2 regions of the Lysinibacillus sp. FSL R5-0849 genome follow, and region 1 is predicted to be linked to the other one. Evidence: a T-box and tRNA genes for the amino acid it is inferred to sense, from the RefSeq annotation. Region 1 holds a T-box; the other holds one or more tRNA genes.

Region 1 (4,432 bases):
GCGTTAGCGGACGGTAGTGAATTAGTTGAAGTAAACAACTATGTTCGCTCTAATCAGGCAGCAGTCAACCCAGAAATGTTTGGGAAATATAAAGGCCGCAACTTAATTGTTGTGTCTATGGAGTCTTTACAAAACTTTGTCATTAACAATGACATGAATGGTCATGAAGTTACGCCATTCTTAAACTCTTTAACAAAAGATAAAGATACGTATTATTTCAGTAACTTCTATCACCAAACAGGTCTAGGAAAAACATCTGACTCTGAGTTTATCGTAGAAAATTCACTATTTGGTTTAGGACGTGGAGCAGTATTCTTCACACATGGTGGAAATACGTATAACTCAATGGCAGAGCGCCTTGGGGAAAATGGATACTTTACAAATGTCATGCACCCGAATAATAAATCATTCTGGAACCGTGACATTATGTATCAATCTTTAAAAATCAATAAGTTCTATGATATCGATTCTTATACAGTAGAAGAAGGGCAAGCTGTGAACTGGGGAATGAAAGATACGCCATTCTTAGAGCAATCTGCAGCATTAATGAAAGATATGCCACAACCATTCTACTCAAGACTTATTACGTTAACGAATCACTATCCATTTACATTGGATCCGGAAGATATTATGATTCCTGAATATGATTCAAACTCAGGTACATTAAATCGTTACTTCCAAACAGTACGCTATATGGATGAAGCTTTAAAAGATTTCTTCCAACAACTGAAAGATCAAGGTGTTTATGATAATTCTATTATCGTTATGTATGGTGACCACTACGGTATTTCAGAAAACCATAATAAAGCGATGGCACAGTATTTAGGAAAAGAACAAATTACACCATTTGATAATGCATTGCTACAGGAAGTACCTTTATTCATCCATATCCCAGGATCTGACGATGGTAAAGAGATGACTGAAATGGCAGGACAAATGGATTTACGTCCAACAATTTTACACCTACTTGGCATTGAAACGTCAAAAGATATGCAAATGGGTGCGGATTTATTCTCTCCAGAACATGAAAACTTTGTAGTGTTCCGTGACGGACGCTTTATCACAGATAAATATGTGTATGCGGGAGAGGCTTGCTATGATAAATCAACTGGCGAAGAAATAGATGGGGAGCCATGTCAGCCATACGCTGATCGTGCAACAATGGAGCTCGAAAATTCTGACGCCATCATCAATGGAGACCTTCTTCGTTTCTATGATGAAAAGACAGGTAATTTAAAACAAGAATCCGTTAAGTAAACAAAGAGAGATCTCGCCATGAGATCTCTCTTTTACTTTGAGCAATTGACAAATTTGTTGAAGTGATTATAATTAGTGTAAATATCTGCATAACGAAGATTTGTTTTTCACATTTCGGAGTATAAGAGTTAAAGGCATGGAAAAGAACAAGTAACTTTAATAAAAACTGACAGAGAGTAGCCGGTCGTTGAGAGGCGCAAGGGATATTAAAGTGAATACATCTTGGAGCTGCGTACCGAAATTTTAGTAGGCTACGACGGGTTTGCATCCGTAATCATTGCAATAGTATTGCTGCGGCTGTACTAATGGAGGAGTGCTATTTGAGTAGCTCTCGAAAAAAGGTGGTACCACGTTCATTAACGTCCTTAGGATTTATTCCTAAGGGCGTTTTTTTTGCATCTGAACGTCTAGTGCCAAATTGGGCGACAGTAATCCTGTCAAGAACTCTTATAGATCTTGCAATATTAACTTTTTAATATTACAAGGAGATGTTTTGTATGTTTTTAACACCAAAGGAGCAGTTAGCCATTATTAAAAAGGGGACTGACAAAATTGTTGATGAACCCGAGCTACTAAAAAAATTGGAGCACTCATTTCAAGAGCAAAAGCCCTTAACGATTAAATTGGGGCTCGATCCATCTGCACCAGATATTCATTTAGGCCATGCAGTCGTATTGCGAAAAATTAAACAGCTGCAGGACCTAGGGCATCATGCAGTCATTGTCATTGGTGATTTTACGGGCCGTATTGGCGATCCTACCGGGAAATCTAAGGGACGTGTAGCGTTAAGTGATGAATTGGTGAAGGAAAATGCCAAAACGTATTGTGAGCAAATTTTTAAAGTGTTGGACGAGGAAAAAATGACTGTTCGTTTCAATAGTGAATGGTTAGCAAAATTAACGTTTGAAGAAGTCATCCAGCTGGCTGCTACTACATCTGTTGCCCGTATTTTGGAGCGTGAAGACTTCCAAAAGCGGTACCATCACCAAATACCAATTGGCCTACATGAATTTTTCTACCCTCTCATGCAGGCGTATGATTCTGTAGAATTAAAGGCTGATATTGAATTAGGGGGAACCGATCAAACGTTTAATATTCTCATGGGACGCACCTTACAAAGGCATAGAGGGCTAGAAAAACAAATTGCTATTTTTATGCCATTACTTGAAGGATTAGATGGTATTGAAAAAATGAGTAAAAGCTTGGGGAATTATATTGGTGTCCATGAAGCGCCTGAAGTTATGTTTAAAAAAATTATGGAACTACCAGATTCGCTCATTATCAAATATTTTGAATTAGCGACAGATGAGCATCCACTTCAAGTGCAAGCCGTTCAAGAAAGGCTACAAAACGGAGAGAACCCACGTGATATAAAACTACAATTAGCAGAAATAGTGACAGCTTTATATCATGGTCATGCAGCTACGATGGATGCAAAATCTTATTTTGAAGCTGCTTTCCAGAAGAAGATGATTCCTGCTAACATTCCTGTATTGCTACTTGAAATTGATAAAGAAAGAATAGAGGATATCATTCCACAATTAATTTCTATCCAATTTATTCAAAGTAAAAGTGATTTTATAAGGCTCATTAAACAAAATGGGGTTTCATTAAATGGAGAAAAAATTGCTGTGGATGATCTATCTCAAGTATTAATGAATGAGGATGTCCTGCAAATTGGTAAGAAGAGATTTCTAAAATTGAATAAGTAAAATGGGATGATGTCCAAGAAAAAAGAGCAATCTCACATAGAGACTGCTCTTTTTTCTGTCTAAATTTTAGTGTAATTTTGGTGGATACCCGCCATGAACGATTGTCATAATGACAAACCATCCAAAGACGACAGCACTTAATAAGTTGAAAACAACGCTTAAAAGGTTCTTTTCTTTAATTGCTTGGAATGTACCATATACAGCAAAAATTGAAACTAGACCAAAAATAACCATTAATAAGTTCATTAAAAATAGACACTCCTTTCGACATCAGAAAATGAATGTCGTAAACAATATTCCTCCTTAATTGTAATCGTTCTACCTGTTTTTGTCGAGAACTAATATAGTGCAAACTATGAACATTTATCGTCAAATTGTGGCAAAGCCTGTATAATAGAGAAATGAGGTGATATCTATGATGAACGTACGTAGTTTTTCTCTTGGTCCAGTCCAAACGAATTGCTATATCGTATCGAATAAAGACAAAGAATGTATCGTATTTGATCCAGGTGAAGAAGCGGAGCGTCTTATTAAAACAATCCGTAGCAATGGTTTAAAACCGTTAGCCATTTTTTTAACGCATGCACATTTTGACCATATTGGTGCAGTGGATGCCGTACGGGAAGCATTTAATGTACCTGTATGGATTCATGAAAAAGAGGTTAGCTGGCTAGGAGATCCAGAAAAGAATGGCTCTAGTAAATATGCTGCATTACCAGACTATAGGGTAGCTGCACCAGATCAAGACACGATCATTAAAAAAGAGCAACAATTTGAAATGAGCAACTTTGTGTTTCAAGCTGTATTTACACCAGGACATTCACCTGGTAGCATTTCCTATGTATTTGAAAATGATGGCTTTGCGATTGTGGGAGACACATTATTTGAACAAGGTGTAGGGCGGACGGATTTAATTGGTGGGTCCACCAAAATATTATTAGCATCTATTCATGACAAATTATTAACATTACCTGAGGATACAATCATCTATCCGGGTCATGGAAATTATACAACTGTCAGTGCAGAAATGGAAACAAACCCGTTTTTAAATGGATTTTAAAATAAAAAAAGCGTATCTCGTTGATGAGATACGCTTTTTTAGTTGTATTAATGACCGCCACCAGGTACGTGAATGAATGTTGTATAGTACGTGAAGCCAGCGAAGAATACAGTTAAATATGCTCCGAAAATGTACATGTACATACGTTCTGAAAGGTTTAAGAAGCCTAATAATAAGAATAAACCTGTATTACCTAAGAATAATAGCGATACCTCGTTCATACCACCAAGGTAGAACATAACGGCAAAAATACCTGTCCAGAATGCCATAACTTTATACATATTATCCATGAAATTTCCCCTCCTTTTGCCCACGACACAATAATCTCTTACTCATTATAAATGATAGGAAAGGTGTCTGTAAACTGGAACTTCTCCGTCTTTGTGACAAACGAATGGATTTT
Region 2 (4,432 bases), 1.4 Mb from region 1:
CTGACGAAGAAATGCTATGTATATTGAAAGCCGAAAATAGTCTAGTGATGATGGCAAAGAGGTCACACCCGTTCCCATACCGAACACGGAAGTTAAGCTCTTTAGCGCCGATGGTAGTTGGGGGCTTCCCCCTGTGAGAGTAGGACATCGCTAGGCGCAAAAAGTCGCTACTGATACACTCAGTAGTGGCTTTTTTTCTGTCTAAAATTCTAAAAAGTAGATAAAGTAAGGAGGCATTTCTTTGAATGAAATGCCTCCTTACTATTTTAGACAGTTGCTGCTCGTAGTTCGATACGACGAATTTTCCCAGATGTTGTTTTTGGTAACTCATCGATAAAGACAATACTACGAGGATATTTATAAGGAGCCGTCAGTGCTTTTACATGCTCCTGTAGCTCCTTGATTAGTTCTTCTTCATTGTGTCCCTTATAGCCATCTCGTAAGATTACGTAGGCTTTGACAATATGCCCCCTAATTTCATCTGGAGCAGCTACCACAGCACACTCTTGTACAGCATCATGTTTGTTTAAGGCATCTTCCACTTCAAATGGACCAATCGTATAACCAGATGAAATAATAATATCATCGCCCCGACCTTCAAACCAGAAGTAACCATCTTCATCACATTTTGCTTGATCACCTGTAATGTACCATTCACCGCGGAATGCCGCTTGTGTGCGCTCAGGCTCACGATAATACTCTTTAAACAAGGCTGGCGATGATTTGTGTATCGCAATATCGCCAACCTCGCCAACAGGTGCCTCATTGCCTTCATTGTCGATAATACGTACAATATTACCTGGAGTTGGGACACCCATGGAACCAGGTCGTAGCTCCGTGTTTTCCAAAGTACCAATGAGTAATGTATTTTCAGTTTGACCATAACCATCGCGGACTTTTAAACCAAAGTGATTCTTAAATGTTTCAATGACTGGTCGATTTAATGGCTCACCAGCAGAGACAGCACTACGAAGAGAAGATAGATTATAGTCTTTTAAATTCTCAAGTTTCGCCATGATACGATACTCAGTTGGGGTGCAGCAAAGAACATTAACCTTTTCATCCTGCAACAGTTGAAGATATGTTTTTGCATCAAATCCACCATGATAAACAAAGGCAGTAGCTCCCAACATAATAGTAGATAGGAACGGGCTCCAAATCCATTTTTGCCAGCCTGGAGCTGCAGTTGCCCATACTAAGTCTCCTTCACGTACACAAAGCCACTGTGCAGCCGCTGTTCGAATATGTGCATAGCCCCAGCCATGAGAATGGACGACGCCTTTAGGCTTACCTGTTGTTCCAGAAGTATAAGAAAGGAAGGCCATGTCATCGCGTTTAGTAGCAACAGCCGTAAATGTATTTGGCTGAGAGCTAGCCAATTCATCTAAAGAAGTCCAATCTCCTGTAGCTGTTCCGATGACCATTTTGTTTTTTAAAGCATCGACAGAAGACGAAATTTTGTCTACTTCACTAGTAAATACTTCATAGGCGATAACGGCACTGGCAGAAGAATGCTCCATACGATACTCTAAATCACTTGCGCGCAACATCTCTGAACAGGAAATAGGAACAATACCCGCTTTTAAACAGCCTAGGAAAACAAAATAGGCCTCAGGTAGGCGAGGAATAATAACTAATACACGATCTCCTTTTTGAAGCCCCTTCTTCGTAAAGGCATTCGCGTATTGATTCATTTTTTGAACAAGTTCTACGTAAGTAACGGTTTGTCTCTCTTGTTGTGTATTTAACCAACGTATAGCTTGGCGTTCACTATCTTGCGAAAACTTTTCTAATTCCTCTGTGATGTTATAAACATCCGGTGCAATTAAATCCTCTATTACCATTTGAACATTCCTCCCCCTAAAATGATAGAAAATTCATAAAACTATTTTTATTTTAACAATTGCAATAATATACAGCAAGAATATTTAATACACAAAATAGAAATTTTAGATTTAATAGAGAACTATTATACTTTCTAAGTACTATTTAAGAAATTCTCGACAAAAAAATATAATATTTTACACAAATATGTTGCATTATTTAGAATGCTTGCTATAATAATAAATGTACTTAAGAGGTTGTCTAAGACCGATTTGAATAGTATTGTTCCGAAGTAGCTCAGTTGGTAGTAGCACCTGACTGTTAATCAGGTTGTCGCAGGTTCGAGTCCTGCCTTCGGAGCCATTTTTTTGCTCATTTTTAAGATGGCTTTATACATAAAAAAATGTAGAAAAGTGTTGCAAGAATGTAGAAATAATGTTATCATAATTCTTGTCTTGTTTGAGACATAAGTTTGGCCCCTTGGTCAAGTGGTTAAGACACCGCCCTTTCACGGCGGTAACACGGGTTCGAATCCCGTAGGGGTCACCATTTAAAATACATCATCATGATGTACAGGCTTTAAAATGAAAATAAACTGTGATATAACACACCTGTTTCTATGGAGGATTAGCTCAGCTGGGAGAGCATCTGCCTTACAAGCAGAGGGTCGGCGGTTCGAGCCCGTCATCCTCCACCATTATTCTTGTGTTATTTCGGAGGGGTAGCGAAGTGGCTAAACGCGGCGGACTGTAAATCCGCTCCTTAGGGTTCGGCGGTTCGAATCCGTCCCCCTCCACCAGTTTTATAAATGATTGGGGTATAGCCAAGCGGTAAGGCAACGGATTTTGATTCCGTCATGCCTAGGTTCGAATCCTAGTACCCCAGCCATTTTTCTTTTATGAGCCATTAGCTCAGTTGGTAGAGCATCTGACTTTTAATCAGAGGGTCGAAGGTTCGAGTCCTTCATGGCTCACTTTTATAGAATAAAATATATTCAAAAGTGATATAATAAATACAGATAACTAATCTCTTACTGAAAACAGTAGGAGATTTTTTTATGTTATTTGAAAATGAATAAATATGCGTATTTATGTTGGGTTGAGCCAAGTGGTAAGTAGGCTTTACAATAGTCTTATAACTTTTAGGGGGTATAAAAACATGAATAAACTTAATATTTCTATTATTGGAGTACCAACAGATTACGGACAAACACGCCGAGGCGTAGATATGGGACCAAGTGCTATTCGTTATGCAGGCGTTGTTGAACGTTTAGCAAGTATTGGACACGAGGTACAAGATCAAGGGGATATTCGTGTTAGTCAAAAGCATGCAAACGCGACAGTAGATGAAAAGTTATTGAATTTAGAGGAAGTAGTAGAAGTTAGTACGGCTTTAGCTAATAGCGTACATGAAGTAGTCGAACAAAAAAAATTCCCACTTGTATTTGGTGGTGACCATAGTATTGCTATTGGGACACTTGCAGGATTAGCGGAACATTATAAAAATCTAGGTGTTATTTGGTATGATGCACATGCAGATTTAAATACACCTGAAACTACACCTTCCGGCAACATACATGGAATGCCTTTAGCAGTTAGTATTGGGCTTGGGCATGAACGTTTAGTTCAAATTCGTAATAATGTGCCAAAAATTAAGCCAGAAAACGTTATTATTATAGGAGCTCGTTCTGTAGATCCTGGTGAGCGTGATTTGATTCGTGAACAAGGGATTAAAGTATACACTATGCATGAAATTGACCGACTTGGCATGACGCGTGTTATGGAAGATGCACTTGCCTATTTAAAAGAGCGAGATGTTGATGGATTACACCTATCGCTGGATTTAGATGGACTTGACCCTCTTTATACACCAGGTGTTGGAACACCAGTGCCAGGTGGAATTACGTATCGAGAAAGTCATTTAGCGATGGAAATGTTACAAGAGTCTGGAATGTTAACTTCAGCAGAGTTTGTAGAAGTTAATCCGATATTAGACGAGAAAAATACAACAGCAAATGTAGCTGTTGCTTTAATGGGATCTTTATTTGGAGAAACTTTAGTTTAAAGAAAATTTTTCAAAAAATTTCCTGTTGCCACATTGCATAAAAATCTTTTGCTATAATTGAAATAAAACGAAACTTTTCTTATTGATGGGTCGTATAGTATAAGACAGTTGTAAAGGTGGAGAAGTCAACACAATGGATGCGTTAGTAAATAAGAGAATAAAACAAGTGCTTAAAGGCGATCAAAACGCATTTGCCGATATTGTGAGTCTCTATCAGCACAAACTGTACCAAGTATGCTATCGAATGTTAGGTAACAAACAAGAATCTGAAGATATTGCTCAGGAAGCTTTTGTTCGGGCATATATGAATTTGCATACTTTTGATCAGAAAAGAAAGTTTTCCACGTGGCTTTATCGCATAGCGACAAACCTCTGTATAGATCGGATTCGGAAAAAGAAACCGGATTATTATTTAGATGCAGAAGTAGCTGGTACAGAAGGGCTTGATATGTATTCACAAATCGCAGCAGACGACCAGCTACCAGAGGAGCAGTTAGAGCAAATGGAGCTGCAAGATCGCATTCAATACGAAATTGGACGTTTA

Evidence for each region. A T-box is a leader RNA that pairs with one kind of tRNA and senses whether it is charged. The one in region 1 lies ahead of tyrS (tyrosine--tRNA ligase), so its partner is inferred to be a tRNA-Tyr.
Region 2: it has a tRNA-Tyr gene. The T-box ahead of tyrS (tyrosine--tRNA ligase) is inferred to sense a tRNA for this amino acid. The anticodon was not compared.

The regions. Positions count from the first base shown of each region.
Region 1 is NZ_CP152004.1:3,032,179-3,036,610, reverse strand. Features, by position in the region: gene MKY80_RS14875 (LTA synthase family protein) at 1-1,257, shown strand, start outside; T-box leader at 1,386-1,627, shown strand; gene tyrS (tyrosine--tRNA ligase) at 1,755-2,969, shown strand; gene MKY80_RS14865 (DUF2759 domain-containing protein) at 3,036-3,215, opposite strand; gene MKY80_RS14860 (MBL fold metallo-hydrolase) at 3,385-4,029, shown strand; gene MKY80_RS14855 (DUF2626 family protein) at 4,077-4,319, opposite strand.
Region 2 is NZ_CP152004.1:4,464,126-4,468,557, reverse strand. Features, by position in the region: rRNA gene rrf (5S ribosomal RNA) at 41-156, shown strand; gene MKY80_RS22180 (acyl--CoA ligase) at 267-1,844, opposite strand; tRNA gene MKY80_RS22175 (tRNA-Asn) at 2,111-2,187, shown strand; tRNA gene MKY80_RS22170 (tRNA-Glu) at 2,299-2,373, shown strand; tRNA gene MKY80_RS22165 (tRNA-Val) at 2,446-2,521, shown strand; tRNA gene MKY80_RS22160 (tRNA-Tyr) at 2,540-2,623, shown strand; tRNA gene MKY80_RS22155 (tRNA-Gln) at 2,638-2,712, shown strand; tRNA gene MKY80_RS22150 (tRNA-Lys) at 2,725-2,797, shown strand; gene rocF (arginase) at 2,983-3,888, shown strand; gene sigW (RNA polymerase sigma factor SigW) at 4,022-4,432, shown strand, end outside.